Regions from separate parts of the Arsenicicoccus dermatophilus genome, predicted to be linked through region 2. Evidence: riboswitches for the same ligand, from Rfam matches in the RefSeq annotation. Region 2 holds a riboswitch; each other region holds the start of a gene.
The links. Region 2 has a riboswitch for thiamine pyrophosphate ahead of thiC (phosphomethylpyrimidine synthase ThiC). Riboswitches for the same ligand answer to the same signal wherever they lie in the genome.

Region 1: it holds a riboswitch for thiamine pyrophosphate, as region 2 does, so the genes downstream of both, thiM (hydroxyethylthiazole kinase) here and thiC (phosphomethylpyrimidine synthase ThiC) in region 2, are expected to answer to the same signal.
Region 3: it holds a riboswitch for thiamine pyrophosphate, as region 2 does, so the genes downstream of both, MM438_RS14520 (ECF transporter S component) here and thiC (phosphomethylpyrimidine synthase ThiC) in region 2, are expected to answer to the same signal.

What each region holds. Positions count from the first base shown of each region.
Region 1 covers NZ_JAKZHU010000001.1:430,088-439,788, reverse strand. The annotation lists gene MM438_RS02105 (IS481 family transposase) at 123-1,139, shown strand; gene MM438_RS02100 (exodeoxyribonuclease III) at 1,149-1,940, shown strand; partial or broken gene MM438_RS02095 (B3/B4 domain-containing protein) at 2,004-2,546, shown strand; gene MM438_RS02090 (hypothetical protein) at 2,829-3,239, opposite strand; gene MM438_RS02085 (MFS transporter) at 3,364-5,100, opposite strand; gene MM438_RS02080 (LppX_LprAFG lipoprotein) at 5,090-5,785, opposite strand; TPP riboswitch at 5,845-5,937, shown strand; gene thiM (hydroxyethylthiazole kinase) at 5,927-6,736, shown strand; gene thiE (thiamine phosphate synthase) at 6,733-7,386, shown strand; partial or broken gene thiD (bifunctional hydroxymethylpyrimidine kinase/phosphomethylpyrimidine kinase) at 7,383-8,207, shown strand; gene tenA (thiaminase II) at 8,209-8,856, shown strand; gene MM438_RS02055 (NAD(P)/FAD-dependent oxidoreductase) at 8,952-9,701, opposite strand, start outside.
Region 2 covers NZ_JAKZHU010000001.1:2,520,721-2,530,421, reverse strand. The annotation lists gene thiC (phosphomethylpyrimidine synthase ThiC) at 1-1,060, opposite strand, end outside; TPP riboswitch at 1,143-1,254, opposite strand; gene MM438_RS11645 (hypothetical protein) at 1,414-2,238, shown strand; gene MM438_RS11640 (class F sortase) at 2,235-2,840, shown strand; gene MM438_RS11635 (aminopeptidase P family protein) at 3,302-4,801, opposite strand; gene MM438_RS11630 (threonine/serine exporter family protein) at 4,885-6,462, shown strand; gene MM438_RS11625 (MaoC family dehydratase) at 6,604-7,659, shown strand; gene MM438_RS11620 (hypothetical protein) at 7,754-8,881, opposite strand; gene MM438_RS11615 (SigE family RNA polymerase sigma factor) at 8,878-9,423, opposite strand; gene MM438_RS11610 (PHP domain-containing protein) at 9,591-9,701, shown strand, end outside.
Region 3 covers NZ_JAKZHU010000003.1:7,898-17,598, forward strand. The annotation lists gene MM438_RS14510 (beta strand repeat-containing protein) at 1-1,973, opposite strand, end outside; gene MM438_RS14515 (ABC transporter ATP-binding protein) at 2,334-4,595, opposite strand; gene MM438_RS14520 (ECF transporter S component) at 4,592-5,254, opposite strand; TPP riboswitch at 5,300-5,405, opposite strand; gene MM438_RS14525 (DUF4235 domain-containing protein) at 5,443-5,757, shown strand; gene MM438_RS14530 (NUDIX hydrolase) at 5,806-6,282, opposite strand; gene MM438_RS14535 (FtsX-like permease family protein) at 6,302-8,755, opposite strand; gene MM438_RS14540 (ABC transporter ATP-binding protein) at 8,759-9,529, opposite strand.

The sequences.
Region 1 (9,701 bases), 2.1 Mb from region 2:
CTAGGTGTTGCGGTGCAGGAGGTTGTTGACGCGGGGCCGGGGTTGAGGACGGGCAGGTCCGTCGGCGGCACCATGAGTAGCGACCAAGCAACTCGTATAGCCGATCTCGAAGGACCTGCCCTGTGCCCCACCGTAACGCGCCCCTGACACCCGAGGGTCGTCACCGGCTCGTGCTGCGTTGTCAGCACCGCCCCATCGCCCACGTCGCCGCGGAAGCAGGCGTGTCACGCCAGTGCCTGTCGAGGTGGGTGAACCGCTACCGCGAGTACGGGCAGGCCGGACTGCTCGACCGCTCCAGCGCACCCCACCGGCGCCCCACCCAGACGCCTCAGAACGTCGTGGACCGGGTCATCGAGCTGCGCAAGAAGAAGCGCTCGGCCACGCGGATCGCCGCCGACCTCGCCGCCGAGGGCGTCACGATCGCCGCGTGCACGGTCTCCCGGATCCTGCACCGAGTCGGGCTGCCTCGCCTGTCATGGCTCGACGCCGACGGCGAACCCCTCCGCGCGCCCGGCACGATCACCGCCCGCTACCCCGGACACATGATCCATCTCGACGTGAAGAAAGCCGCCCGCATCCCCGACGGTGGCGGCTGGCGGGTCCACGGACGCGGCAGCGAGCAAGACAAAGCAGCCGACCGCGCCGCCCGCGCCACCGGCAGGAAGGGCACCCGTGCCGGGTACACGTACATCCACTCCGCCGTTGACGGGTTCTCCCGCCTGGCCTACACCGAGTGCCACGACGACGAGACCGCCGCCACCGTGGTCGCGTTCCTGTCCCGCGCCCGAGTGTTCTTCCGCGCCCACGGCATCACCCGCTACACGCGGATCGTCACCGACAACGGGCCCGCCTACACGTCCAAGCACTTCGCCCGTCACGCCGCCTCGTTCGCCTCACGCCATCAACGGATCCGCCCCTACACGCCTAAGCACAACGGCAAGGTCGAGCGCTACCAAGGCCTGATGAGCAGCGAGGTCCTTTACGCCCGCCCCTGGACCAGCGAGCAGCAACGTCGCAACGGCATCGCCGGGTGGGTCAACCACTACAACTACCATCGCCCCCACACAGCCGCTGGCGGCAAGCCCCCAGCCTCACGCCTCAAAACCAGCGTCAACAACGTCTTGCCGAGTTACACCTAGGGTGGGCGCGTGCGCATCGCTACGTGGAACGTCAACAGCATCCGGACCCGGGTCGACCGGGTCGTCGCCTTCCTGGAGCGGCACGACGTCGACGTGCTCGCCCTGCAGGAGCTCAAGTGCAAGGACGCGCAGTTCCCGACGCTGCCCTTCGAGCAGGCGGGCTACGAGGTCGCCGTCCACGGGCTCAACCAGTGGAACGGTGTCGGCATCGTCTCCCGGGTGGGCCTGAGCGACGTGGAGGTCGGCTTCGAGGGCATGCCGACGTACGGCGAGCCGGAGGCCGTCGCCGAGGCCCGCGCGCTGGCCGCGACCTGCGACGGCGTGCGGGTGTGGTCGCTCTACGTCCCCAACGGGCGCGAGGTCGGCCACAGCCACTACGCCTACAAGCTGGACTGGCTGGCGCGGCTGCGCGACCGCGGGGCCGAGTGGCTCGCCGCGGACCCGCAGGCCCAGGTGGCGCTGATGGGCGACTGGAACGTCGCCCCGCAGGACGACGACGTGTGGGACATGGCGGTCTTCGAGGGCGCCACCCACGTCTCCGAGCCCGAGCGGGCGGCCTTCCGCGGGGTCGTCGAGGCGGGTTACGCCGACGTGGTGCGCCCCCACGCACCCGGCCCGGGGGTCTACACCTACTGGGACTACACCCAGCTGCGCTTCCCCAAGAAGCAGGGCATGCGCATCGACTTCTGCCTCGCCTCCCCCGCCCTGGCGGCCCGGGTGACCGGCGCCTCCATCGACCGCGAGGAGCGCAAGGGCAAGGGCGCGAGCGACCACGCCCCCGTCATCGTCGACCTCGACTGAGCACCGGTCCGGCGAGTCGGACGCGAACCGGCCGGGCAGCGTCGAGCGGCATACCCCACAGTGATGCTCATGGGCACCTACGACGCATGGCTGGACGGCGCGACCATCGACGAGCAGGTCCGGGCGCTGCGCCCGGACTACCGCTGCGTCCTGCTCGTCGCCGAGGGGCTGACCTCCCGGGAGGGCGACGAGGCGAGCGAGCGGCTGCTGCAGGAGGCGGAGGCCGCGGCTCGCACCTGGACGGTCCCGGTCGAGGAGCTGCCGCACATCGCGCGGTGGCGCGAGGCCTTCCGGGCCTTCGGCGCCAAGCCGCAGCGCACCCGGACCTCCGTCGAGGCCCTGGCCCGTCGGGCCGGCGACGGGCTGCCCCGGATCAACGCCGTGACCGATGCCTACAACGCCGTCTCGGTGCGGCTGCAGACGCCGCTCGGCGGCGAGGACCTGCAGGCCTACGAGGGGCCGCTGCGACTCGTGCGCGCCAGCGGGGGCGAGGACTTCACGACGACGGCCTCCGGGGTCGAGGTGGTCGAGCATCCCGAGCCGGGCGAGGTCGTGTGGCGCGACGACGTCGGTGTCACCTGTCGCCGTTGGAACTGGCGGCAGTGCTCTCGCACCCGCCTGACGGAGGACACCCGGGACGCGGTCTTCGTCGTCGACGTCCTGGACGTGGCGCCTGGTGACGGCGCGACCCGCGCCGAGGAGGTCCGCGAGGCGCTGTCCGAGGCGCTGCGCCAGGTCAGTCCCGGGGTGCGGCTGAGCCACCGCACGCTGCTGGCCGCCGAGCAGGCCTGCGGCCCGGCGCCCGGTCGCCGGGCCGCAGGAGCGGCCCCCCGAGGTCCGGCACCCGGCACCCGGAGCCCCACACCCCGGCAGCGTGCAGGAGCAGGCTCAGGCGGCAAGGCGCAGCGGCTGCAGCTGGTCGATGCCGCGGGTGCCCATGACGAAGAAGCCCAGGTCGCGGATCCCCTGCTCCTGGCAGTAGCGCTGGACGGCCTCCTGCCAGAGCCGGTCGGTCGGGGTGGCGTGGATCGGGCCGTGCCGGACCACGCAGCAGGCCGCCGAGACGTGGGTTGCGCCGACGCCGATGGTGGCGTCCAGGACGGTGCGCTGGGTGACCGGGTCGACGGGGATCTCGTCGAGCTGGAGCATCAGCGGGGTGAGCAGGTGGCCGTTGAGGTCGCACAGCAGGAAGCACAGCTCCGGCCCCGCCCCCGGCCCGGGGATGGTGTCGCGCAGCACCGTGCGCACCAGCTCCGGGTCGGTCAGGGGCCGGTCGTCGATGAGGTCGTAGATCGTCATAGGACCGATGAAAGGCGCGGCGGCCGACCGGGACCAGGGTGCCGACCTGCCTGGGGACGACGGCGCGGACGGCCGCGCGCGCAGCAACCGTCCTGTGCACCACGAGCAATCCGCGCAGGTGGCCTCAACCGCGCTCGGGGACGGAGCGACGACGCAGCGTCAGCGAGAGGACGGCAGCGAGGGCAGCACAACCGGCCGCCCCCCAGAAGACCGTCTGCACCTGCACCATGGCCGCGGCGAGCAGCGCCGTGGGGTCGGTGGGGTCCGGCAGGTGCGTGGTGGCGGCGTAGAAACGCCGCAGCCCGATCGCCGTGAGCAGGGCCAGGCCGACGATCATCCCGACCATCCGGGCCAGCACCACCAGCGAGCTCATGCTCCCGTGGCTCTCGGGGGCGACCTCGGCCAGGGCGGCGGCGTTGACCGGGGCGAGCGCCAGCCCGAGGCCGAGCCCCACCAGGGCGAGGGTGGGCGTCGCCGCCGCGGTGGTCAGTGCCCCGGTGGTCCAGCGCGCCATCTCGGCCAGTCCGAGGGCGGCGAGGGCCAGCCCGGCGGCCGACACCCAGGAGGGTCCGACGCGCCGCAGGAGCAAACCGCCGAGCAGGGCCCCGGCGGGCAGCGCCACCAGGAACCGCAGCAGCACCATCGCCGCCGCGGCCTGGGTGCCGGCGACGGTGAGGCGGGCGAGCACGGGCACGTCGACGACCACCGCGGCGAGGGCCGCGCCCACCAGCAGGGACACCACCAGGGCCGTCGCCGCGTCCCGACGCAGCAGGCCGCGGGGCACCAGCGGCACCACGGCGGTGCGGTGCCGGAGCGCCCACCCCGCGGTGCACAGCGCGCCCAGCGGCAGCAGCCACAGGCCCTGCGGGCCGACGACCTGCACGGCTGGGTCGGCGGTCGCGAAGGTCAGCACCAGGCAGCCCAGCGCGCCCGCGACCAGCAGCGCCGCGAGCAGGTCGACCTGGCTCAGCACCGGGGCCCAGCCGCGCCAGGACAGGCCCAGCCAGACCAGGAGCAGGACCGCGGCTCCGGCGCCGAGCGGGGTGGCGAGACGAGCCCGGGACCCGAGCGGCAGGTAGCCCCACCCCCAGGTGAGGTGGGTGACCAGGACCTCCGGCGCCCACAGCGCCAGGAGCAGGGCGGACAGGGCGATCCCGAGGACCAGCTGCCGTATGCCGGCAGGAAGCGCCCGACCACCACGACGTGGGGACGAGGCACCCGGGGTCGCCCGCGCAGGGGCCGGCCCGTCCAGGGCGACGGACCGCGCCGCGGGGCCCGGACGGCTCAGCGCGGCCACCGCGCACCACAGCGCCGCGGCCAGGGCTGCGTTGAGCCAGAACACGTCTCGCCAGGTGCCGACCGCGAGCACGGCTGCGCCGAGGAGCGGCCCCACCACGGAGCCGAGCTCCTGCACCGCGCCGACCACGCCGAGCGGCACCCCGCGCCGGGCGGGGGGCCAGCCGTCCGCGACGAGCGCCAGCGTGGCCGGCACCAGGCCGCCGCCGCCGAGACCCTGCAGGACCCGGCCACCCACGAGGACCGGCAGCTCGGTCGCGAGCGCGGTCACCACCGACCCGACGAGGAAGACCACGAGCAGCGCCCGCAGGACGCGGGCCCGGTCGACGAGGTCGGCGAGCCGCCCGACGAGGGGCAGCACGGCGACGTAGCCGAGCAGGAAGCCGCTGATGATGGGGGTCGCCCGCTGCATCGCGTCGATGCCGAGACCGACCCCGGCCATCATGTCGGGCAGGGCGAGGACCACGACATAGGTGTCGGCGGCCGCCAGCAGCACCGCGAAGGAAGCGGCCGCCAGCAGGCCACCCGGGTGGGTGCCGCCGACCCCGCGCGCGTCAGGGGGCACGAACGGTGACCTGCTCGCCATAGCCGTCGAGGCGGACGTCGTACCGGCTCGTGGCGCCGGTCGCGGGGAAGAACGGGCCGGTGACAGTCACCGAGCGGACCCGGTCGTCGTCGCCGACCTGGAAGGAGACGGGGAAGGTCGCCCCGCGCTGCCCTGCCGCGAGCACGTCGACGACCTGGTCGCCGGGCAGGGTCCCGGTGATCGTCTGCACCTCGGCGCTGCCGTCGCGCTTCCTGTCACCCAGCGCGGGCGACTGCACCGCGCCGAGCAGCGAAGAGATTCCTTTGTCGGGCGAGAGCAGGTCGGCCGGGTCAGGGGCGCCGTAGTCCGCGGCCCGGGCCGGCACGTAGGACCGGGTGAAGGGCAGGCGCAGGCGCAGCGTCCCACCGACGGACACCACGTCAACGGTGCCGGACAGGCCGCGGGCGCGCACGGTCAGGGAGCCCTGGAAGGCCGGCTGGTGGGTCACCACCCCCTTGGCGGCGGTGACCCCCTCGGCCTTGGCCGGGAAGTCCGGCGAGGAGAGGTCCACCCGCACCGAGGGGCTCGCGTCGAGCGTTCTGCGAGCGGCGGCGAGCCGGTCGGCCGCGCTGCGCGCGGGCTTGTCCGGGGCGCCGCCGCACGCCGACGCCCCGGCGACCAGCAACCCGCTCAGCAGCAGGGCGCCCACCTTGGTCCAGGTCATCTCAGGTCCCCTCCCGTGCCTCCCCCCGACCGTATCCGACCGAGGGTGGGCTAGGGTGCGACCACGACGCGGGGTGCCCCTCGAGGGCTGAGATCACACCCGTCGAACCTGATCTGGCCAGCACTGGCGAAGGGACGTCGCATGGCCGAGCACACCCCGGTCTCACCCCGGCAGGTCGGCGAGGCGGTGCAGCGCCTGCGCGAGGGCAGCCCCCTCGTCCAGAGCCTGACCAACATCGTGGTCGCGCAGTGGACGGCCAACGTCCTGCTCGCCGCAGGAGCGGCCCCCGCGATGGTGGACAACCCGCACGAGGCGGGCCTGTTCGCCCAGGTGGCGGGCGGCGTCCTGGTCAACACGGGCACGCCGTACGACGACACGACGGCGGCCATGCGCGCCGCCGTCCAGGGCGCCGCGCAGACGGGCACCCCCTGGGTCCTCGACCCCGTGGCGGCGGGCGGGCTGCCGTGGCGCACGCAGGTCGCGAGCGAGCTGATCGGGGTGCACGCCCCGGCGATCGTGCGCGGCAACGCCTCGGAGGTCTCCGGACTGCTCGGCGGGCTCGGCGGCCGGGGCGTGGACTCCGCCGCCCGGCCCGAGGAGGTGCTCGAGCAGGCGCGGTCCCTGGCCCGCGACCACGGCACCGTGGTCGCCGTGAGCGGGCCGGTCGACCACCTCACCGACGGCGAACGCCTGGTCCGCGTCGCCAACGGCCACGAGCTGATGACCCGGGTCACCGGGGTCGGGTGCGCGCTGGGCGCCCTGATGGCGGGCTTCGCCGCGGTCTGCGAGGACCGGCTCGTCGCCGCGACCGCTGCCACGGCCCTGCTGTGCGTGGCGGCCGAGCGGGCTGCCGCGGCCACCCGCGGCCCCGGCAGCTTCGCGGTGGCCCTGCTCGACGAGCTGGCCCTGGTCACCCCCGACGAGGTGGCCGAGGCGGTGCGGCTGTCATGACCCGGCCGCCGCTCGACCTCACCGTCTATCTCGTCACCGACACCGTCATGGCGGGCGGCGCCGGCCGGGTCGCGCCTCTCGTCCGAGCCGCCGTCGACGGGGGTGCCACGGTCGTGCAGGTGCGCGACCCCGAGGCAGACGACGACACCTTCCTGCGGATCTCCCGCGAGGTCGTCGCCGCGCTGGTCGGCACCGGAGTGCCCGTCCTGCTCAACGACCGGGTGCACCTCGTCCGGCCTGCCGGGGCCCACGGCGCCCACGTCGGCCAGGGCGACCTCGACCCGGTGCGCACCCGCGAGCTCCTCGGCCCGGACGCCCTGCTCGGCCTGTCCTGCCAGACCGTCGAGCACGTCGAGGCGGCTCGGGCGCTGCCCGACGGCACCCTGGACTACCTCGGTCTCGGGCCGGTCTGGGACCAGACGACCAAGCCGGACGCCGCCATACCGTCCGGACCCGCCGGGATCGCCCGGCTCGCCGCCGCGAGTCCCTGGCCCACCGTCGCCATCGGCGGCATCAGCGCCGACCGCATCGGCGAGCTGCCCGCCACCGGCGTCGCCGGCGCCGCCGTCGTCAGCGCCGTCTGCGCCGCCCCCGACCCCCGGGCCGCCGCGACCCTGCTGCGCACCCGCTGGAAGGACGCCCCACGATGACTCCCCCACCCAAGGTCCTGTCGATCGCCGGCTCCGATCCCTCGGGCGGCGCCGGGATCCAGGCCGACCTCAAGACCTTCAGCGCCCTCGGGGCCTACGGCACGTGCGTGATCACCGCCCTGACGGCTTAGTCGACCCAGGGCGTGACCGGCGTCCACCCGGTGCCCGCGAGCTTCGTCACCGAGCAGCTCGACACCCTCCTCGCCGACGTCGCCGTGGACGCCGTCAAGATCGGGATGCTCGCCGACGCCTCGGTGACCGCCGCGGTCCGCGCCTGCCTGGAGCAGCTGCGGGCGCACGAGGGTGGCACCGAGCTGCCGATCGTCCTCGACCCGGTCATGGTCGCCACCAGCGGCGACCGGCTCCTCGCCGACGACGCCGTCGCCGCCGTGCGAGACCTGGTGCCGCTCGCCGGGATCATCACTCCCAACATCCCTGAGGCCGCCGTGCTCCTCGGCTGCGAGCCGGCCGGACACGTGGACGAGATGCTCGACCAGGCGCGGCGACTCGTCGACGCGGGCGCGCGGCGCGTCTACCTCAAGGGCGGACACCTGGACGAGGGCGATCGGGCGACCGACGTGTATGCCGACGCCGACACCTGCGTCGCGGGGTGGAGCGAGCGGGTCGACACCCGCAACACCCACGGCACGGGCTGCACCCTGTCCTCCGCGCTGGCGGCCCTGCGACCGCAGCGCCCCGACTGGACGACCACGGTCACCGACGCCAAGCGCTGGCTCACCGATGCCCTCCACCGCGCCGACGAGCTGCAGGTCGGCCACGGCCACGGACCGGTCCACCACTTCCACGCCACCTGGAGCTGAGATGACCTTCACCCTCGACACCTGGGAGCGCTCGCGCGCCATCCGCACGGCGATCGACGAGCTGCCCTTCGTGCGCGGGCTCGGCGACGGCACCCTGGACCGCGAGCGCTTCACCTACTACATGGCCCAGGACGCGCTCTACCTCGCGGACTACGCCCGGGTCCTGGCGACCCTCGCCGGGCAGGCGACCGACCCGGACGACACGACCTTCTGGGCCGACTCGGCACGCACCGCGGTCGCCGTCGAGCGCGAGCTCCACGGCGCCCACGTCCAGGACTTCGCCGCGGTCACCCGCTCCCCCACCTGCCTGGCCTACACGTCCTACCTCGCGTCGCTGACGACGCAGGGCTCGTATGCCGTCGCGGTGGCCGGGGTGCTGCCCTGCTACTGGATCTACCAGGACGTGGGGGACGCGCTGCTGCGGAGCGCCGGCGACCTCACCACCCACGCCTACGGCGACTGGATCGGCACCTATGCCGACGAGGCCTTCGCCGCCTCGGTCGCCACCGCCAAGGCGATCGCCGACCGGTGCGCCGAGGGCGCCTGCGCCGAGACCGTCGAGCGCATGCACGTGGCCTACGCGACGGCGTCGCGCTACGAGTGGATGTTCTGGGACGCGGCCTGGCGGCAGGAGACCTGGCCCGTCTGAGGCTGGGAGGCCCCGACGGGGCCTCCCAGGACGGGGTCGCTCCCGGGCGGCTGGCCGGGGTCGTGCTCGCCAGGGCGACCCGGGCCAGGGCACCGTCAGACGAGACCCCTGAGCATCCCGTGCCAATACATCAGGGGCAGGCCGGTCTTCTTGAGCTGGTTGAAGTCCACGAGGGGTTCGGTGGTGTCGGGCCACGGCAGCGGGTTGCTCGGAGCGGGCTGCATCGAGTAGTCGAACTCCGCGAGCAGCAACCGCCGGTGGGACAACGTGAGCGGGCACGACGCGTACCCGTCGTAGCGGCCGGTCAGCTCTCGACCGCGCCAGGCGTCGAGCATGTTGCGCACCACGACGGGGGCCTGGTGGCGGACGGCGGCACCGGTCTTGGAGCTCGGGGTGCCGGCGACGTCACCGAGGGCGAAGACGTCGGGGTAGCGCCGGTGCTGCAGCGTGTGCTGGTCGACGTCGACATATCCGCCAGGGTCGGACGGGTCGGCGAGGGCAGAGGACTTGACCCAGTCGGGGGCGGACTGGGGCGGGACCAGATGGGCCATGGTGTACTCGATCTCGCTGGTCCGGCCGGTCACCAGGGAACGGATGGTGACGGTGCGTCCGGGGCCGTCGACAGAGCTGATCTCGCTGGACAGATGCACGGTGATCCCGTAGCCGGCAGCGGTGTCGGCCAGGATCTGCGCGAACTTCGGGATGCCGAACATCCCCGGCATGGGCAGCACCAGATGGACGTCGATGTCGCCCAGGACACCCTCGCGCCGCCAGTGGTCGGCCGCGAGGTAGGCGATCTTCTGCGGGGCGCCAGCGCACTTGATGGGCCCGGACGGCATGGCGAA
Region 2 (9,701 bases):
CGCACAGCTCGTCGAAGTGGGTGTAGAGGAAGTTCTCCTCGTCGTGGGCCATGCACCAGCCGGCCAGGATCGAGCCGCCGCGCGACACGATGCCGGTGACCCGACGGGCGGTCAGCGGGACGTAGTCCTTGAGCACGCCCGCGTGGATCGTCATGTAGTCCACGCCCTGCTCGCACTGCTCGATCACGGTGTCGCGGAAGATCTCCCAGGTGAGCTCCTCGGCGATGCCGCCGACCTTCTCCAGGGCGTGATACATCGGCACGGTGCCGATCGGGACGGGGGAGTTGCGCACGATCCACTCGCGGGTCGTGTGGATGTCGTCGCCGGTCGACAGGTCCATCACCGTGTCGGCGCCCCAGCGGGTGGCCCAGGTGAGCTTGTCGACCTCCTCGGCGATCGAGCTGGTGATCGCCGAGTTGCCGATGTTGGCGTTGACCTTGACCAGGAAGGCCCGCCCGATGATCATCGGCTCGGACTCGGGGTGGTTGACGTTGGCGGGGATGATCCCGCGGCCGGCGGCGACCTCGGAGCGGACGAGCTCGACGTCGCAGGCCTCGCGCAGCGCGACATACCGCATCTCCGGGGTGATCACCCCTCGCCGGGCGTAGGCCATCTGCGTCACGCGCTGGCCGGCCTTGGCGCGCAAGGGCTCTCGTCGCGCCCCGCGCCACTCCTGGGAGGACGCACCACGGCGTACGGCGGCGCGTCCGTCGTCCGCCAGGTCGCGGCTGCGACCGGGATAGGTCTCGACGTCGCCGCGGGCCGCGATCCACTCGTGCCGCACCGGCGCGAGGCCCTCGGCCGGGTCGGAGCCGGGCCCCTCGGTGCAGTAGACCCGGACCGGCTCGTTGGGCACCGGGCCGGACGCGGACGGGCTGTCGTCGAGGCGGATCTCGGTGAACGGCACGCCCACGCCGTCGGGACCGTCGACGAGCACCCGACGGCGGCGCCGGTGGGTGATGTGGTGCCCGCAGTCGGTGTTGCCCTCGGCGAGAGCAGGGTCCGCGCCCTGGTCGGCGGGATCGACGGCAGGAGCAGTGGACTGGATCAGGTCGGTCATGGTCGGCCCTGTCGGTGACGACCCGGGCGGATCGGCCAGGGGCCCCGGCAGCCGCAGACGGTGCCGTGAGAGTGCTCGAGCCGCACGTCGTCTCCGAGGATCCCTGCGCCGGCATGACCCGGATCAGGTGGTGACGGTCGGGGCGGCTGCAGCCCCCTCTCAGCCCGATGCCTCGGACTCCCGCTCTGGACGCCGCCACCGTAGCAAAGCGAGCCAGGAACCGCAGGGCGGACAATCGTGATGAAGTGGTCATCTCGGGCTATGGAACGGCGTGTCGAGTGTCTCCTAGGGTGGTCGAGCAGGCGCCATCCCCCTGCACTCCACCCTGGCCCACGAGGCCGACCAGAAGGCTCATGATGACCACCACGCTCCTGGGTCGTCGTGTCGCGTCCGCGGCTCTGACGATCGCCTGCCTGTCGCTCCCGCTCGCCCCCTCGGCCCTCGCCGACCCCGACCCGACGGCGACCCCCACCCCCACCCCGACGGCTCCGGTCGAGACCTCCGTGCCCGGTGCCACCACGACACCTGCACCGTCGAGCTCGGACAGCGCCACCCCGACGGCGACCACGACCCCGGCGCCGACGACCGTGCCCGAGCAGCCCACCGGCACCCCGACCGCCACCGCCTCGCCGACCCCCACGGTCACCCCCACCGGGAGCCCCACGGAGCACCCGACGGCGACCGGCACCGCGAGCCCGGCCCCCACGTCCACGCCGACGGGGACCTCGCCGACCACCCCGACCGCCTCGCCCAGCGCGAGCGCGAGCGCCTCCGGCAATCCGAGCCAATGGGACGGGGAGGTCCCCGTCGAGGGGATCCCCGGTCTCGGCGACCTGCCCGTCACCCCGCTGAAGCGCGGCCTGCGCCTGGTGCCCGGGTGCCGCTCGCTGACGATCACCAACCCCGCGGGCAACCCGCTGGTGGGGGTCGCCTACGGCGGCCCGGACGAGGCAGACCTCGACGGCATCGTGGCCCTCGCACCCGGCGCCACCGTCAAGGTCACCACGACGCGCAGCGAGCTCGTGGTCGTGGCCTCCGACGGCAACGGCATCAGCTTCATCGACGGCGGACCGATCGACCAGGTCTGCGACGCCGGCCACGCCCCCCTCAAGCGGCCGACGGTGCAGCCCGGCCGCAAGGGTGCCCACGGCGCGCCCGTCTTCAACTCCGGCCGATGAGGACCACGCGCACCCTGCGGTCCCTCGCCGGCGCCGCGGTCCTGGCCGCAGCCCTCACCGCGTGCTCCGGCTCGGGCCCGGGGGCCGGGGCCGGAGCGACGACCACCTCGGCCACGCCCACGTCGGGGCCCTCGAGCCTGCCGCGCTGGGCGACCTCGGCCGCCTCGCCCGCGGCGGCCGCCCAGAAGGCCGCGGCCGGCAACGGCCGGCTCGCCATACCCTCGCTGGGGGTCGACGCCCCCGTCCTGTCCTGCGGGACGGAGAAGGGCGTCGTCGAGCCGCCTGCCGACGTCCGGGCCACCTGCCTGTGGACCGGTGGCATGGATCTCGAGGCGGCGCAGGGGACCTCGGTGATCGTGGGGCACTCGACGCGCAGCCAGAAGAGCGTCGGTGCCCTGGAGCGCATCGCCCAGCTGCACCCCGGTGACCAGGTCACCGTGGGCGGCCGCACCTGGAAGGTCGCCGAGGTGCTGCCCAAGGCGGACAAGTACGACCTGCCGACGTGGGTCACCGCACGCACCGGCACGCGCTCGCTGGCGCTCATCACCTGCACGACCACGAGCAACGTGCTCAACGACATCGTGCGGCTGACGCCGGCCTGATCCGCACCGAGACGCCGGGCCCCGCCGACCAGCCGTCGGCCGGGGTCCGGGGTCCGGGGCCGAGATGGAGCCCGTCATACCTCGTGGCCACCAGGGGCACCTCACCTGCCTGGAGTCACGCCATGTCACTGTTGTGACTGCACTTTCGCTGCCGAACGCTCGCCGGCTCGCAGAGGGGCCGCATGGGTTCCCGCACGTTCGCAGACGTAGGGGGAGCAGCTCGATCCTCGTCAGTCGCGGTGCAGATCTGATGTGCTGTCGCTGGGGTGTGGCGGGCGTGCTGTGCCTGCTCGGCGCCGCCGGGCTGGTGGTGCTGGCGACCCGCGGGCCGGCCGCCTGCATACCTGGTCGCACGCCCGGGTGAGCCGCGCTTCCGGAGCCTGCAGGACAGACGTGTGGAGCCGCGCTCCCGGACGGGGCGCGGCTCCACGGCGGTCGTCAGGCCCGCGGCCTGGTCGGGCTCAGGGGCGGCCGCGCTCCTGCACCTGCGCGATCCACCGCTCGACGTCCTCGATCGTGCGGGGCATCGCGGCGGAGAGGTTGTCGCAGCCGTCCTCGGTCACCAGCACGTCGTCCTCGATGCGCACGCCGATGCCGCGCAGCTCGTCGGGCACCAGCTCGTCGTCGGCCTTGAAGTAGAGCCCAGGTTCGACCGTCAAGATCATCCCGGGGACGAGCTCGGCGTCCATGTAGTCCTCGCGCAGCGCCTGCTGGCAGTCGTGGACGTCCATGCCGAGGTGGTGGGAGGTGCCGTGGACCATCCAACGACGGTGGTACTGGCCGTGCTCGGGGTCGAGGGTCTGCTCGACGTCGACGCCCTCGGGCAGCAGGCCCCACTCGTGGAGCCGCTCGGCGATGACCCGGATCGCGGCGGCGTGCACGTCGGAGAACTTCGCGCCGGGACGCACCGCGGCGAGACCGGCCTCCTGGGCGTCCAGCACGGCCTGGTAGACCCGGCGCTGCGGCTCGCTGAACCGGCCCGACACCGGCAGGGTGCGGGTCACGTCGGCGGTGAACAACGAGTCGACCTCGACTCCCGCGTCGACGAGGATCAGGTCGCCCTCGCGCACGTCGCCGGTGTTCTTGATCCAGTGGAGGGTGTTGGCGTGGTCGCCGCTGGCGCAGATCGAGTCGTAGCCCACGCCGTTGCCCTCGTGGCGGGCGTAGAGCCCGAACATCCCCTCGACCCAGCGCTCCCCGCGGCCCCGGCGGACCGCCTCGGGCAGGTCGGCGATGACCCCCTCGAAGCCCTTGTGGGTGGCGGCGACGGCCTTGCGCATCTCACCGACCTCCCACGCGTCCTTGACCATCCGGCGCGTGGACAGGTCGCGGGCGAGCTCGGCGTCGAGCTGCTCCTGGGACTCGGTGACCCCGGCCTCCTGCCGCACCTGGTCGACGAGCGCGCTGACGGCCGCGTCGGCCTCGCGCAGGACCCGCAGCTGCACGGTGCCCGCGTCCTTGGCGAGCACGTCCTTCATCTCGTCGATGTGGCGGGCCCGGATGCCCAGCTCGGACTCGACGTCGGCGACGGTCGGCCGGGCGCCCACCCAGAACTCGCCGTACCGGCTGTCGGCGAAGAACTCCTCGGAGTCGCGCGGGGCCAACGGCCGGAAGAACAGCGTGGCCTCGTGACCGCCGCCCTCGACCGGGTCGAGCACCAGGACGGCATCCGGCTCGCGGTCGGCGCCGAGGCCGGTCAGCCAGGCAAAGGCCGTGTGCGGGCGGAACACGTAGTCGCAGTCGTTGGAGCGGACCTTCAGACCGCCGGCGGGGATGACGAGCCGCTCCCCGGCGAACCGCTCGCTCACGGCGGCGCGGCGCGGCTCGGTGACGTCGGCGACCTCGGCCCGCGGGGTGGGCTCGGACGCCCGGGGGGCCCATCCCGAGGCGACGAACTCGCGGAACTCGGCGCTGGTGGGGCGGCTGCGGTGCTCGGCCTTCGGCTGCTCTTCGCTCGTCATACCGGCCATCGTGCCACGGTGCGTCGATCGTGCCCCGGCCGGTCGCTTGCGCAGATGCCCCTCCGACCGGAAGGCTACTCGCTGTGACGACTCGTACCACGGGGGGCCGGGCCCCTCGACCTCGGGCCACGGCTGCGGGCGCCCTGCGCCGCACGGCCTACGCCCATGCGATGCGGGCCCTGCGTCCCAGCGACGGGACCGGGGTGCTCCAGCTGCACCCGGACGAGGTCGACCCGGCGGTCGCGCGCAAGGTCGTCGACCTGGCCATGCGGGTCGCGGAGATGATGCTCAGCCACGGGGCCTCCGCCAACGACGTCACCGTGACGCTGCTGCGGATCACCAAGGCCTACGACCTCAAGGCCGTTCACGTCGACGTCACCTACACCTCCATCCAGGTGTCGTACTACCGGGGCCACGACCGGGAGCCGCTGACGACCTTCCGCGTCGTGCGGGCCCGCTCCATCGACTACACCCGCCTCCAGCGCGTCCAGGGCCTGGTCAACAGGATCGAGGGCGGGCTGGACGTGGACGAGGCCTACGACGTCTTCGCCGCGGTCGTGCGCGCACCGCACCCCTACCGCCGCTGGGTGATCACCGTCGCCAACGCCGGGATCGCCGCCGGCGTGTGCGTGCTGCTCAACGCCACCGTCATCATCACCGTGGTCGCCTTCGTCACCTCCGGGCTGATCGACCTGCTCATCGGCCGGCTGTCGCGCCGCCAGGTGCCGCCGTTCTTCATGCAGGCGCTCGGCGCGTCCATCCCCACCCTGGCCGCCGCGGGGATCATCGCGCTGATCCATCACGCGCACCTGCCCGGTCTGGGCGGCGTCCGTCCCGAGCTGATCGTCACCGGCGGCATCGTGGTGATGCTGTCCGGGCTGTCCGTCGTCGGTGCCGCCCAGGACGCCATCGACGGCTACTACATCACCGCGGGCGCCCGCACCTACGAGGTCGTCGTGATGACCCTCGGCATCGTCGTCGGGATCCTCGCCTCGCTGCAGCTCGCCTGGCGGCTCGGCGTCCCCGTGGTGCTCTCCGGGGAGGCGCCCGCGGTGGGCAGCCTGCCGCAGCAGCTGCTGGGCGCCCTGCTCATCTCCGCGTTCTTCGCGATCAGCACCTATGCCGGGCCGCGCACCGTCGTCCTGTGCGCGGTGGCGGGCGTGCTCGGCTGGGTGGGCCACCTGCTCGGCACCGCGGCCGGGCTCGGACCCGTCTCCGCCAGCGCCCTCGGTGCCTTCCTCCCGTCGCTGCTCGCCATGCCTGTCGGCCGACGGCTGCAGGTGCCCTCCCTGGCCCTGATCACCGCCGCCCTCGTGCCCCTCATGCCCGGGACCATGGTCTACCGCGGGATCCTGGAGATCATGGTCCAGGTCGGACGCACCGAGAGCTTCGGGGGCGGACCGCTCACCCTGATCACGGCGGCAGGCGTGGGTATGGCGCTCGCGGCGGGAGCCTCCCTCGGGACCTACCTGTCCCGGCCCCGCGCCACGAACCTGCGGCACGCGGCGCCTCGCGGCGAGGGCTCGACCGCGGACAAGGCGGTGCACAACGACAGTCCGGAGGCGCGGGCGACCACGGCGCGGGCCGAGGAGGCCACGACGGGTGCCCTGCCCACCGTGACCGACCCGCCGCGGGAGCAGGGCCGCCGGGAGCAGGTCTGACGGCGGCCGGGAGCGCGGGCGAGGACCCTTCCGGCATACGACCGCCGACGTGAGCAAGGGCACGCCAGGACGGGGTGCCGGTCGCTCGCGGGCTGCGGCAGCATGGGCGGCGAGCCGAGACCGACACGACGAGGTGCACCCATGTCCAAGACCTTTGCCGGCAACTTCTTCGAGGACTTCGCCATCGGGCAGGAGATCGTCCACGCGACGCCCCGCACGCTGACCGAGGGCGACCTGGCGCTGTACGGCGGGCTCTACGGCTCGCGGTTCGCGATGACGTCCGGGGAGACCTTCGCCAAGGGCCTGGGCCTGGAGCGGATGCCCGTGGACTCGCTGCTGGTCTTCCACGTGGTCTTCGGCAAGTCGGTGCCGGAGATCTCGCTCAACGCCGTCGCCAACCTCGGCTATGCCGGGGGCGTGTGGGGGGTGCCCGTCTACGTCGGCGACACCCTCACCGCGACCTCCACGGTGATCGGCCTCAAGCCCAACTCCAACGGCACCACCGGCAACGTCTACGTCCGCACGGTGGGGCGCAACCAGCACGACGAGACGGTCCTGGACTACGTGCGCTGGGTGATGGTCCGGCGCCGCGAGCCCGTCTCCCCGGACGCGCTCGGCGAGGCGACGATCCCCGAGCTGCCCGGCGCCGTCCCGGCCGAGGACCTGGTGGCGCCGTGGCGCGTCGTCGGCGGCTACGACACCGCGGTGGCCGGCTCCGAGCACCTGTGGGACGACTACGAGGTCGGGGAGCGCATCGACCACGTCGACGGGGTCACCATCGAGGAGTCCGACCACATGCTGGCGACCCGGCTCTACCAGAACACCGCGAGGGTGCACTTCGACCAGCACGCGCAGGCGCGGTCCACGGCCGGGCGGCGGCTGATCTACGGCGGGCACGTGATCTCGCTGGCGCGGGCGCTGAGCTTCAACGGGCTCGGCAACGCCCAGTCCGTCGCCGCCCTCAACGGCGGCACCCACGCCAACCCGACCTTCGCGGGCGACACGATCTATGCCTGGACCGAGGTCCTGGAGCGGATCGAGCTGCCCGGCCGCAAGGACGTGGGCGCCCTGCGGGTCCGCACCGTCGCGGCCAAGGACCATCCCTGCGCGGACTTCCCGCTGAAGGGCGAGGACGGCCGCTACCTGCCGTTCGTGGTCCTCGACCTGGACTGCACCGTGCTGCTGCCGCGCCGCTGAGGATCTTGCGCCGTGTGCCGGCGGCAGGGGCCGGCGGCACACAGCCGCCCCGCCTCGCCCTGCCGGGCCCCGAGCCCGGGTCACCGAGCCCGGGTCACCGAGCCGGGTCGAAGGTGTGCCGCATCCCCTGGGCATCGGTCCAGGTCACCTGCGAGGAGAGCTCGCCCGCCCCGGAGGTCAGCTGCTCGGGCACCGGGCCCGCCGAGGCCCAGACCACCCGGCCGTCGGGCAGGGTCCGGGTCGTCACGGGGATCTGCGTCGGCCGGGGCAGGGGGTGGTCCAGCCGGATGTCGTGGGCGCCCGCGGGAAGCAGCCCCACGGTCATGCCCCGGGCCTGCGGGCTCACCTGGGTGGTGCCGCCGACCACGGGCGGGTGCGTCCTGCCCCTCGTGTCCACCGCGTAGTCCCCGAGCCGGCCGTGGGCGCCCAGGAGGTGCAGGTCGTCGCTGACGTAGACCGTGGTCGGACCGTCGTCGGTGGTCAGCGCCACCGAGTGGACCGGCAGCCGGCGCGTCCCGTCGCTCGCGCGCACCTGCCCGTCGGGCGTCCCCCAGAGCAGGCCCCGGACGCGGGTCCGGGCGAGGTCGGCGTCGGAGCTGTCCGAGCGGTCGACGAAGGCCGTCAGGTCGGTGCCCGAGACCTGCTGCTGCACGCCCTGGGTGCTCCCGGCGGTCTCCGGCTGGTCGGTCACCAGTCTCAGGAAGGTGACGGCGGGGGCGGCGACCACTCCGAGCAGGTGACTCCTGGCCGCTCCGGCGCCGCGGACGACGACGGCGCCGGAGTGCTCCACCCCGTGCACGTCGCCGGCCACCTGGACGAGCGCGCGACCCTGCTCGTCGACCGCGGCGAAGCGCAGGGTCCCGACGCCTGTGGGGGCGGGTGCGGCGGCGTCGACGGCCGCGCGGTCCACCTCGACCTGCCACCCCTGGTAGGCGCGACCCTCGACGATGCCGGCGAGCTGGAGCGTGGCGGTGCCGACGCCGGTGCGCAGCGGGGTGGGGAAGGCGGCCACCAGGGGCGCGCGGTCCGGCATCCGGCTCAGGCCGACGCCGCCGCCACCCACGGCGAGGGCCAGGCAGAGCCCGGCCGCGGCCCGTCGCGTGGTGCGCCGGCGCACGTGCGCCTGCCCGGCGGCGAGGACGTCGGCGGAGGACAGGGCGACGGGATGGGCCTCGGCGGACCGGTCCAGGTCCTGCCGGAGGAGCTGCTCGAAATCGGTCATGACACACCTCCTGCGGGTGTCGAGGAAGGACTGGCGACGAGGGGCGGGTGGGATGCGTTGTCCGCGTAGGCGGTCCGCAGCGCGGCCAGACCCCGGGAGGCGGCCGACTTCACGCTGCCGACCGAGATGCCCAGGTGCTCGGCGACGGCTGCCTCGGACAGGTCGTTGTAGTAGCGCAGCACCACGACGGTGCGCTGCTGGGCGGGCAGGGTGGCGAGGAGCCGCACGACCTCGTCGCGGTCGTCGACGGTGGTGTCGCCGCGCCCGGGCCGGTCGTGCACCTCGGCCACCGCGACCTCGCCGTGGCGTCGGCGCCACCGATCCACGTGCTCGTTGGCGAGTACCCGGCGGGTGTAGGCGAGCGCGTCGTCGTCGCGCACCCGGCTCCAGGAGGCATAGGTCTTGACGAACGCCGCCTGCACGAGGTCCACCGCGTCGTCCCGGGATCCGGTGAGGAGCCAGGCCGTGCGGGTGAGCGAGGGGGTGGCCTCCTGCACGAACCTCGTGAACGCCTGGTCGCGCTCGCGCCTGCTGCGGAGCATCTCGCCTCCTTCCGTCGGGTCACCTGTCTCTACGGGCCGACCCCGGCAAAGGTTGCCTGGGCGCCCGGCATCGGTGCGGCCCAGGCGGATCGGCGGCGTATATCGCGCCGCAGGCGGCGGCATACGCCCGCATCGCCGCCCCGGAGCGCGCTGCCTAGGGTGAGCCCATGCGCATCGACCTGCACACCCACTCGGCCGCGAGCGACGGCACCCAGCATCCCGCCGACGTGGTGCGCTCGGCGCGCGCGGCCGGGCTGGACGTCGTCGCCCTCACCGAC
Region 3 (9,701 bases), on a different contig from region 2:
ACCACGCCGGCGGACTTGGCCGCGTCGAAGACCGCAGTCCGCACCGGCGGGTTGACGCACGCCGCGTTGTTGGTGAGCGAGGTCTCCGAGGCACCCGAGAGGGTGATCGAGTTGTACAGACCGGTCCCGGAGCCGTTGCAGACGGTGGCCAGGTTCTGGTCCAGGAAGCCGAAGGTGACCGCGACCTTCCAGGTCATGGTGACACCCGGGTCGATCTGGGTGGAGGCCCCCGCCAGGACGGCCGAGCCGCTGCCGGTCACCGAGCCGGACGTGGCCCCGCCGCCGGTACCGGTCCACGAGGTGCCCTTGACCGCCAGGTGGGTGGTGTCGAAAGCTGGGTTGTCGGTGAGCGGCCCGACGATGGCGTAGCCCGCACCGGTATTCGACACCGACACGTCGTAGGCCACCGTGTAGTTGCCGGACGCGTCCGGACCGGTGATGGTGCCACCGGACTTCACCGCGTCGATGATCGGCTTGAGCACGGTGACCTGGGTGGCGTCCTTGGTGGTCACCGTGGTGTTCGTGGAATCGGTGCCGGCGACAGTCGCGGTGTTGGTGTAGGTGTTCTGCGCGACCGGTCCCAGACAGGTGTAGGTCTTCTCCTCACCGGAGGCCAAGGCCGTGTAGGTCACCTCGCAGGCCGGCGCCAGCGGGTCGGTGACCTTGACGTTGTTCAGGGTGGTGGCACCGGTGTTCTTGACGGTGATCTTGAAGACGGGCTGGACACCCTGGTTGACGGTCTGGGTGTCCGTGCCGTCCTGCGCGGCCTTGGTGATGCGCACCTGGGAGACGGGCACCGAGATGGCGGCGGACTGCCAGACGTACTCGTCGCCGCTGGTGCCGAAGCGGTAGTTGATCAGCGAGGTGCCGGTCACGACGTTGGTCAGGTTTACGCTGCGGGCGTCGACGTTGCCGTTGAAGAAGGTGCCGGAGGTGCTGGCCCCGTACCGCACCGCCCCGTCGGAGTAGGACTGGCCGATGTTGCTGGTGCTGCCGGTCTGGTTGGCCAGCCTCGTGTAGGTCGTGCTGGTCCCGACGGCATATTCCGCGTAGTCACCGGTGATGTTGTTGTCACCCTCGATCAGGCCGTAGGACGCGCGGGCCCCCGAGGCGACGGCGGTGAAGCCGGTCAGCTGGACGGCGTCGGCGCCCTCGCCGCCGGTCTTGCGGATCATGCCGTCGTAGAGCACGACGTTGCGCGCCTGTGACGCAGCCACACCGGTGATCGCGGTGCCGAAGTCGTAGACCACCGACAGGGTCCACCCGGCCGCCATGCCGTAGTCCTGGACACCCCACACGTTGCCGACCGTGATCGTCTGCGCGGACCCGGTGGCGATGGAGGCAAAGGCGTCGGTGACGTCGGCCTGGGCGGTGTAGTACTGGTTCGCGCCGTTGGCCGCCTGAGCGACACCGTCGGCGGCAAACACCGCCGGCGGGTAGGCCTGGTAGGACCCGGTCCCGACCTTCAGGCTCACCGGAGCGCTCGCCGGGGAGCTGGGCTCGCCGGGGATCAGGGTGCCCCCGCCCCAGGCCAGGGTGCCGTTGTTGTTGTAGTACCCGGTGGTGCCGCCCCAGTAGAGCATCGCCTTGACGACCTTGGCGCCGCTGGGGATCGTGAGCGTTCCCTGGGTGGAGTCGTAGGTGGTGGTGTCGCCGTCGACGTCGACCGGGGTCATGACGAACGCACCGTTGTTGTTGGTGGTGCTGCCCGTCTGCCACTGGGAGCACGCGCTCGTCGTGCCACAGCCGAGGACACCGTTGCCGATGGTGATGAAGTCACCGTTGACGACGTCGTTGTAGGACTCGTTCATCGGGTCGACGATCGAGGCCTGGGCAGGGGTGGCGAAGGCCAGCATGAGGGCAGCGAGGACCGCCATCACCGCGGACACGGCGATGGCGGAGCGGGTGCGCCACGAGCGCGAGTCGTGACTACGCACCGTCAAGACTCCGGACGACCGGTTGCTGCTGGCCATGTGACCCCTTCGGTGGCGCGGCAGGGGGATGCCGCACGGTGAGCGATGAGAGAGCGCTGTTTCACACCCTCAGCAACCTTCCAACACTGAGAGTGCAGAGGGTCGATGCTCAATATGGCACGCCAACAGCAGACATGACGCAACGTTGCTCAAAGTAACTTTTCGTAGTGCACCCATATGAGTGACTCACGGTCGGGAGGGATCGGACACCTCGGACGCGGTGGTCACGTCCACCCGGCAGAGATGATGCTCCCGGCCACGCCGCTGACCTGCCGCGTCGGGTGACCTCCGCCCGCAAGGACTGGGCCGCACGGGTGGAGGTGGGGCCGGGAGTCACCCGTCCGTCGCCATCCGGCGTGGTCAGCGCAGGTGGCCGAGCACCCCCACCGCAGCCACGACGAGGGTCACCAGCAGCACCCCCAGGTCGCCTCGGCCCCTACGAGCGGGCTCCGCCCAGGTCCGCCGGCCCTGTCGGACGACGACGGAGGAGAAGCCCCGCGCCTCCATCGCCACCGCCGTACGACCGGCCTGGCGCAGCGCGAGGACGAGCAGCACGAAGGTCGACGCCGCCGCGTCCCGCACCGGCGCGAGCACCCCGCGGCCACCGGCCACCGCCCGCACCCGGCGCACCGCCCGCAGCTCGGACGCCGTGGCCCGCAGCTCGTCGAAGCGCTGCAGCGCCACCACCGCGGCCACCACGGGCCGGGCGGGCAGCCGCAACCGCTGGCAGAGGTGGTCGCCCAGGGTGAAGGGCTCCAGGTAGGCGCCGACCAGCACGCCCGGCAGCGCCGCCGTCGTCATCCGCAGGGGTGCCAGGGCTGCGGCGAGGGCGTCGTGGTGCTCCGACCAGGCCCAGCCCGACCACCACAGGGAGACCGCGGCCACGACCAGCGGCCCCAGGCGCAACAACGGCTGCGGCCAGCGCAGTCCGCACAGCGCGACCAGGGCCGCGAGCTCCGCGGCGAGGAGCGTCAGACCGGCCGCGACCGACGGTATGGCCAGACCTACCACCGCGGCCACGAGCAGGAGCAGCAGGAGTGGCAGCGGGGAGGCGTGCGGGGCCAGTCCTTGGCCGCGTCGTCGGGGATCGCGGGGTTGCCGGTCGGGGCGCGGGAGGGCGACCTCGCGGGTGGCGCCGCCGACGAGGAGCCGGTCGTGGGTGGCGGCCACGACGGTGGTGCCGGCGCGGGCGGCGGCGTGCGCGAGCCCGGTCACGGCGGCCCAGGTCTGCCGGTCCTGCCCGACGGTGGGCTCGTCCAGCAGGAGCACGCCGGGGCCGTGGACCAGGGCGGCGACCAGCCCGAGGCGGCGCTGCTCGCCGCCGGACAGGTGGTGCGGGTCGGCGTCGAGGCGGTCGGTCAGCCCGACCACGGCGAGCAGGGCACGGGCGCGGCGCTCGACGGCATCGAGGTCCTGGCCCAGGGCGCGGGCGGTGACCTGGGCCTCGTCCAGCACGGTGCGGGCGACGAGGGGCAGCTCGGGGCGCTGCGGGACCCAGCCGACGACGGCGGCGAGGTCGGGGCCGTCAGCAGCGTTCGGCGGGCCGTCGACCCCGTCGAGGCGGGCCAGGCCGCGCGTGGGCTCGTCGAGGCCTGCGGCGAGCGCGAGCAGGGTGGACTTGCCCGCCCCGGAGGCGCCGGTCAGCGCGACGAGCTCACCGGGCGAGGCGGCCAGCTCGACGTCCTCCAGCACCACCACCGGCAGGCGCTCGACCTGCCAGGAGGCGAGTCCCGGCTGGGTCTGGCGCTCGTGCTCGGCGACCTCGACCTCGAGGCCGGCGGGGCGGACGGGCGTGACCAGCGGGAGTTCCACCGCCGCCGGCGTGGGTGCCGGGGCGCCGGGCACCCACAGCCCGAGACGCGTCAGGTGCTCGGCCTGCGCGGCCAGCGTCGCCGCGAGCGGCCCGTCCGCGACCACCTGACCCCGGTCGCCCAGCACCACGAGCCGCTCGCACAGGTCGGTCCAGGGGGCCAGGCGGTGCTCCACGACGACGAGCGTGGCGCCCGAGGTGGCCACCGCCTCGGCCACGGCCGCCCGCACCTCGGCGGCGGCGCAGGGGTCGAGCATCGAGCAGGGTTCGTCGAGCAGGAGCAGGCCGGGGCGCAGGGCGAGCACGCCCGCGAGCGCCAGCCGCTGGGCCTCGCCCCCGGACAGGGCGCGGGTCTCGTGGTCCTCGGCATACGGGAACCCGACCGCCCGCAGCGCCGACCGCACCCGCTGCCAGATCTCGGGGCGCGGCGCCCCGGCGCACTCCGGGCCGAAGGCCACGTCGCGGCCGACGGTGCGGGCGACGACGGCGTCGGCGGGGTCCTGCAGCAGCAGCCCGGCCTGCGCCGGCGGCGGCGCAGCGGCCGCACCGGTGCCGGCCATGCCCTCGACCAGGCCGGGAGCCACGGCACCGTCGGTCACCTGGACCGACCCGGTCAGCGCCCCGCCGCCGGTCTCCTCCAGCACCCCCGCCAGCGCGCGCAGCAGCGTGGACTTGCCCGAGCCCGACGCACCCGCGAGCAGCACCCGCTCCCCCGGCGCCACCTGCAGGGACACCCGGTCCAGGACCGGCGCGTCCAGGCCGTGCGGCAGCCAGGTCAGGTCCCGCGTCGCGACGGCGGCCCCGCCGCTCATGCGGTGCGTCGCGCCTCGCGGGCCTCCTGGGCGGGCGGGAAGGCGTCGACCGCGCCGGACCGCGCCAGCGCCCGGACCAGCGCGCCGGCTCCGAGACCGGCGATCACCGCGCCGGAGATCATCCCGAGGGCGAGGTAGACGAGCTTGTGGACCGGCGCGAGCTGCGGGACGTACTGCCACCACTCGTAGCAGCAGATCTCCAGGACGGCCGCCAGGACGCCACCGAGCACGGCCGTGAGCAGGTCGAAGCGGCGCCAGCGCCACACCGCCATCGCGAGCTCCACGCCCAGGCCCTGCAGCAGCGCGGACAGCATCACCAGCGCGGCCCACTTGTTGCCGAGCAGCGTCTCCACGGTCGCGGCGATCAGCTCGACGTAGAGCGCCGCCCCCGGCCGCCGGACCAGCAGGGCACCGGCCACCGCGGGCAGCAGCCAGACTCCGAGCACGAGCGAGCCGATCGGCGCATAGACCGCGGCGGGCCCCTCGACGAGGTGGTAGAGCGAGTTGTCCCAGGCCCAGAAGGCCACGCCCATGGCCACGGCGAGGACGGCGCCGACGACGAGGTCGATGCCGCGCCAGCCCGTGAGGGGGCGGCGGGCGAGGACGGACCACGTCGAGCGGGTGCCCGTCGCGTCGGTGGGGCGGGTGGTGGTCGCCATACGAGAGATCTCCTGGTCGCTGCCAAGAGGGAGAGGCGCCGGAGCACCTCGAGAAGCTCGACTCCCTTCGCCGGTGCTAGCCGGAGCAGGTTCGAGGGTCTGCGGACCGATCCGCACTCTCAGCGCTGCGTGCGCTCCCCTGTCGTGGAAAGGTGACGATAACCGCAAGGACGTGTGAGACTCAACGCATGGGACCTAACCTCTGGAAGCTCATCGGCACCGGGGCCGCCGCGCTCGCCGGTGTCGTCGCCAACAAGATCGTCAACACCAGCTGGCAGAAGGCCACGGGCAAGGAGGCTCCCTCCGACCCCACCAACCCCGAGGTCGACTGGAAGGAAGCGCTCGCCTTCGCGGCGCTGTCCGGCGTCGTCATGGGCGTCGCCCGCCTCGTCGCCCAGCGCCAGACCGCCAAGGGCTACGTCGCCGCGGTGAAGCGTCAGAGCAAGGACATCGGTGAGGTCGACCTCCAGGCCCAGGCCGACATCAGCAGCAACCGCGCCTGACCGCAGGCACGTCCGAGGCCCGCTCCCCGTCGTGGGGGCGGGCCTCGCTCATGCCTGGGGACCTTGCCCGAGGCGGTCCTGCAGCAGGTCCAGCAGCGGTCGCTGCCCGGCGACCAGGCGCTCGCGGGCGGCCGGGAGGGTCAGCCACTCGGCCCGGTCGAGCTCGGGGAAGCGGATGACCCGGCCGGACCCGCGCGGCCACTCCATCTCGACCTCGGTGCAGGACACCAGCGCGAGGTCGGGCGCGGCCACGGCATACGCCTGGACGACCTTGCCGCCGGACTGGCGGACCTGGCCGAGGTCGAGCCAGGGGCCGGGCGGGGCGGGCACCCCGAGCTCCTCGGCGACCTCGCGGCGGGCCACGGCCTCCAGGTCGGTCTCCCCGGGCTCCACCTCGCCCTTGACGATCGACCAGGCGCCGGCGTCCTTGCGCGCCCAGAAGGGGCCACCCATGTGGCCGACCAGGACCTCGAGCCCGTCGGCGGTGTGGCGATAGGGCAGCAGTCCGGCGCTGGTGCGAGGCATGGCGTCAGCCTAGGTCGGGTCAGTCGGCCGCGAGGGCTGCCGAGGGACTCACCCGGGCGGCCCGGTGAGCCGGTATGACGGACGCGGCCCATCCTGCGGCCAGGGCGACCCCGGCGACCAGGGCGAGGCGGGCCCAGGGGACGTCGATCGCCACGGTCAGGTCGCCGCCGAGCGCGGCGTGGGCCGCGGCCACCCCGTAGCCCACCCCGAGGGCCAGCCCGACGAGGGTGCCGACGCCCGCGAGGGTGAGCGCCTCCAGGCCGAGCATGGCGCGCAGCTGGCGTCGCTCGAGCCCGAGGGCACGCAGCAGGCCGGACTCCTGGGTGCGCTCCAGGACGGACAGCCCGAGGGTGTTGCCGATGCCGACGAGGGCGATGAGCACCGAGAAGGCCAGCAGCCCGGTCACCACCGTCAGCGTGGTGTCCATGACCCGCTGCAGCTCGGCGCGCTGGCCGGCGACCGAGGCGGTCTGGCTGCCCGGGATCTGCGCGGTGTCGGTGGCGAGCCGCTCGGCGGTGGCGGCGGCGTCCGAGGTGGGGACGAGCCGGACCCAGGCGACAGCGGGGGCGGCGGGGTCCAGGCGCCGGGCGGTGGCGCCGGTGACGACGGGGGTCGAGGGGTGCTCGTCGCTGACGTGGGCACGCAGCTCGAGCGTGCGGCCGCCCTGGGTGAGCCGCACCCGGTCGCCGGTGCGGGCGCCCGTCTGCGGGGTGAGCAGGACGGTCCCGTCGTCGAGCCCCGCCAGGCTCGGGGCGCGGCGGGAGACCTGCACGGCCTCGGGGGTGATGCCGGTGACGTCCTCGGCCTGCGGGTCGCGGCCGGCGATCGACAGGGTGGGGTGCAGCCTCGTGACCAGGGCGGCCTGCTCGACCACGCGGCTGCGCCGGACGGTGGCCAGGTCGGCGGTGGTGAGTCCCTTGGCCGCCTGCACCGTCGCGTCGACCGGGTAGCGGCGGTCCAGCGCCTCGTTGCCGGACCGGGTGGCCGACGCGGCGGCGACGGTGGTCGTGGTGATCAGGGTGACGCCGACGAGCAGGGCGGAGGCGGTGGCGGCCGCGCGGGCCGGGTTGCGCCGGGAGTTGTCGACCGCGAGCGCGCCGGGCACTCCCCAGAGACGAGCGGGTAGGCCGCCCACGAGCGCCGCCAGGGCCGGCACCACCACCGGCGCGAGCAGCATGATCCCGACGAAGGACACCAGGCCGCCGGGCACGCCGAGGGCCATCGAGTGGGCCCGGGCGCCGAGGACGAGCAGCACGGTCCCGGCCACCGCCCCGAGGGCCCCCAGGACCAGGCGGGTGCGGGCGACCCGGCGCCCCCGGGAGGCCGGCTGCGGCCGCAGCGCCGCGAGCGGGGTCACCCGGGTCGCCGCGCGGGCCGGCGCGAGCGCCGCGACCACCGTCACCAGCACGCCGACGACCGGCGGGACCAGCACGGTGGCGGGGGCCGCGGTCAGGCCGCCCAGGTCGAGGGGCGTTCCCGCGCTCAGGCGGACCGCGCCGGCGGCGAGCGCCAGGCCGAGCCCCACACCGACGAGCGAGCCGACGACGCCGACGAGCACCGCCTCCACGACGACCGACCCGCGCACCTGCCGGCGCTCGCCGCCGATGCAGCGCAGCAGCGCGAGCCGGCGGGTGCGCTGCGCGACGAGGATGGCGAAGGTGTTGGCGATGACCAGCATCGCCACGAACGTCGCGATGATCGCGAAGACGAGCAGCGCCGAGGTGATCACGGCGACCTCGCTGCCGAGGTCGGCGATCCGGGCGTCCCGCTCCTCGGCGCCGGTGCGGACGGTGAGGCTCTTGGCGGCGGGTAGCGCGGCCACGGCCGCCTTGAGGCGAGCGGCGTCGGTGGCGCCGTTCCCGGCATGCACGGCGCGGTAGCCGGTCGTCCCGGTGAGGGTCCACAGGTCTCGCTCGGGCAGGAAGCCCCAGGGATTGCCGGTCGCGTCCACGGCGTCGGCGCCGGGGTGGACCAGGCCGACGAGGCGCAGGTCGCGAACCTGGCCGTCGGGCAGCGGCTTGAGCCGCACGACCTGCCCGATCGCGAGACCGCGGGAGCGGGCGACGTCCGCCGCGAGGGCGATCTCGCCGGCGGCGGGCAGGCGACCGGCCTCCAGCGTCGTGGTGGGGCTCAGGCGGGGCACCGACCGCAGCGCGAGGAAGGCCTCTCGCCCGCCGACCAGCTGCCGCACGAATCCCGTGGCCACGGGGCGCACCTCGGTGTCGGGGTGGGCGGCGCGCAGCTGCTCGACGAGGGCCGGGGGGACCGTGCCGTCCCGCCCGGGGCCGGTGACCACCACCGCGCTGGCGCCGACGGTGGCGCGGACGTCGCGGGTGAGCCGCGAGGTGAGCGAGTCGCTCAGCGCGAGACAGGCGGTGATGAAGGCGACGGACACCGCGATGGCCACCAGCACGCTGACCAGGCGGCGGCCCTGGCCGCGGACGTCGGCTGCTGCCAAGGAGATCGAGGTCATCACTCAGGCCCCCAGTCCGCGCAGTGCGCCGAGGACGTCGTCGGCGGTGGGCTCGCGCAGCTCGCCGGCCAGGCGACCGTCGGCGAGCAGGAGGACCCGGTCGGCGTAGGTCGCGGCGCTGGGGTCGTGGGTGACCATCACGACGGTCTGGCCGAGCTCGCGGACGCTGCGGCGCAGCAGGTCGAGCAGCTCGTGGCCGGTGACGCTGTCCAGGGCACCGGTCGGCTCGTCGGCGAAGATCACGTCGGGTCGGGTCACCAGCGCTCGGGCGACGGCCACCCGCTGCTGCTGGCCGCCCGACAGCTCGCTCGGCCGGTGCCGCAGACGATCCCGCAGCCCGAGCACCTGCACGACGTGGTCCAGCCAGTCCTGGTCGGGGCGGCGGCCCGCCAGGCGCAGCGGGAGCAGGACGTTGGCCTCCGCGGTGAGCGTCGGCAGCAGGTTGAAGGCCTGGAAGACGAACCCGATCCGCTCGCGCCGCAGCCGGGTCAGCCGGGTGTCGTCCAGCGTGGTCAGGTCCGTGTCACCCAGCCACACCTGGCCGCTCGTGACGTCGTCCAGCCCGGCCGCGCAGTGCATCAGCGTCGACTTGCCCGAGCCCGACGGCCCCATGATCGCGGTGAGCTCGCCGGCGGCCAGGTCCACGTCCACCCGGTCCAGCGCGACGACGCGGGTGTCCCCCTCGCCGTAGGTCTTGGTCAGCTCCCGCACCCGCACCGCGGGGGCGCGGGTGGCGGACCTGGTCGAGGGGGCTGCGGCGGGTGCGAGGCTCATCAAGGGCTCCTGAGGAATGGCGATCGAGGACGTCCTCGACGCTAGGGAGCCGGGTCCGTCGCGCGGATCCGCCTGCGGGGCGGTTGCTCTCGTCATACCCAGGTCGTATGCCGGGAGGGGACCTGCGACCCCGGTCGCACCTTGCTCCCTCCCCACCTCGAGCTCCGAGCGC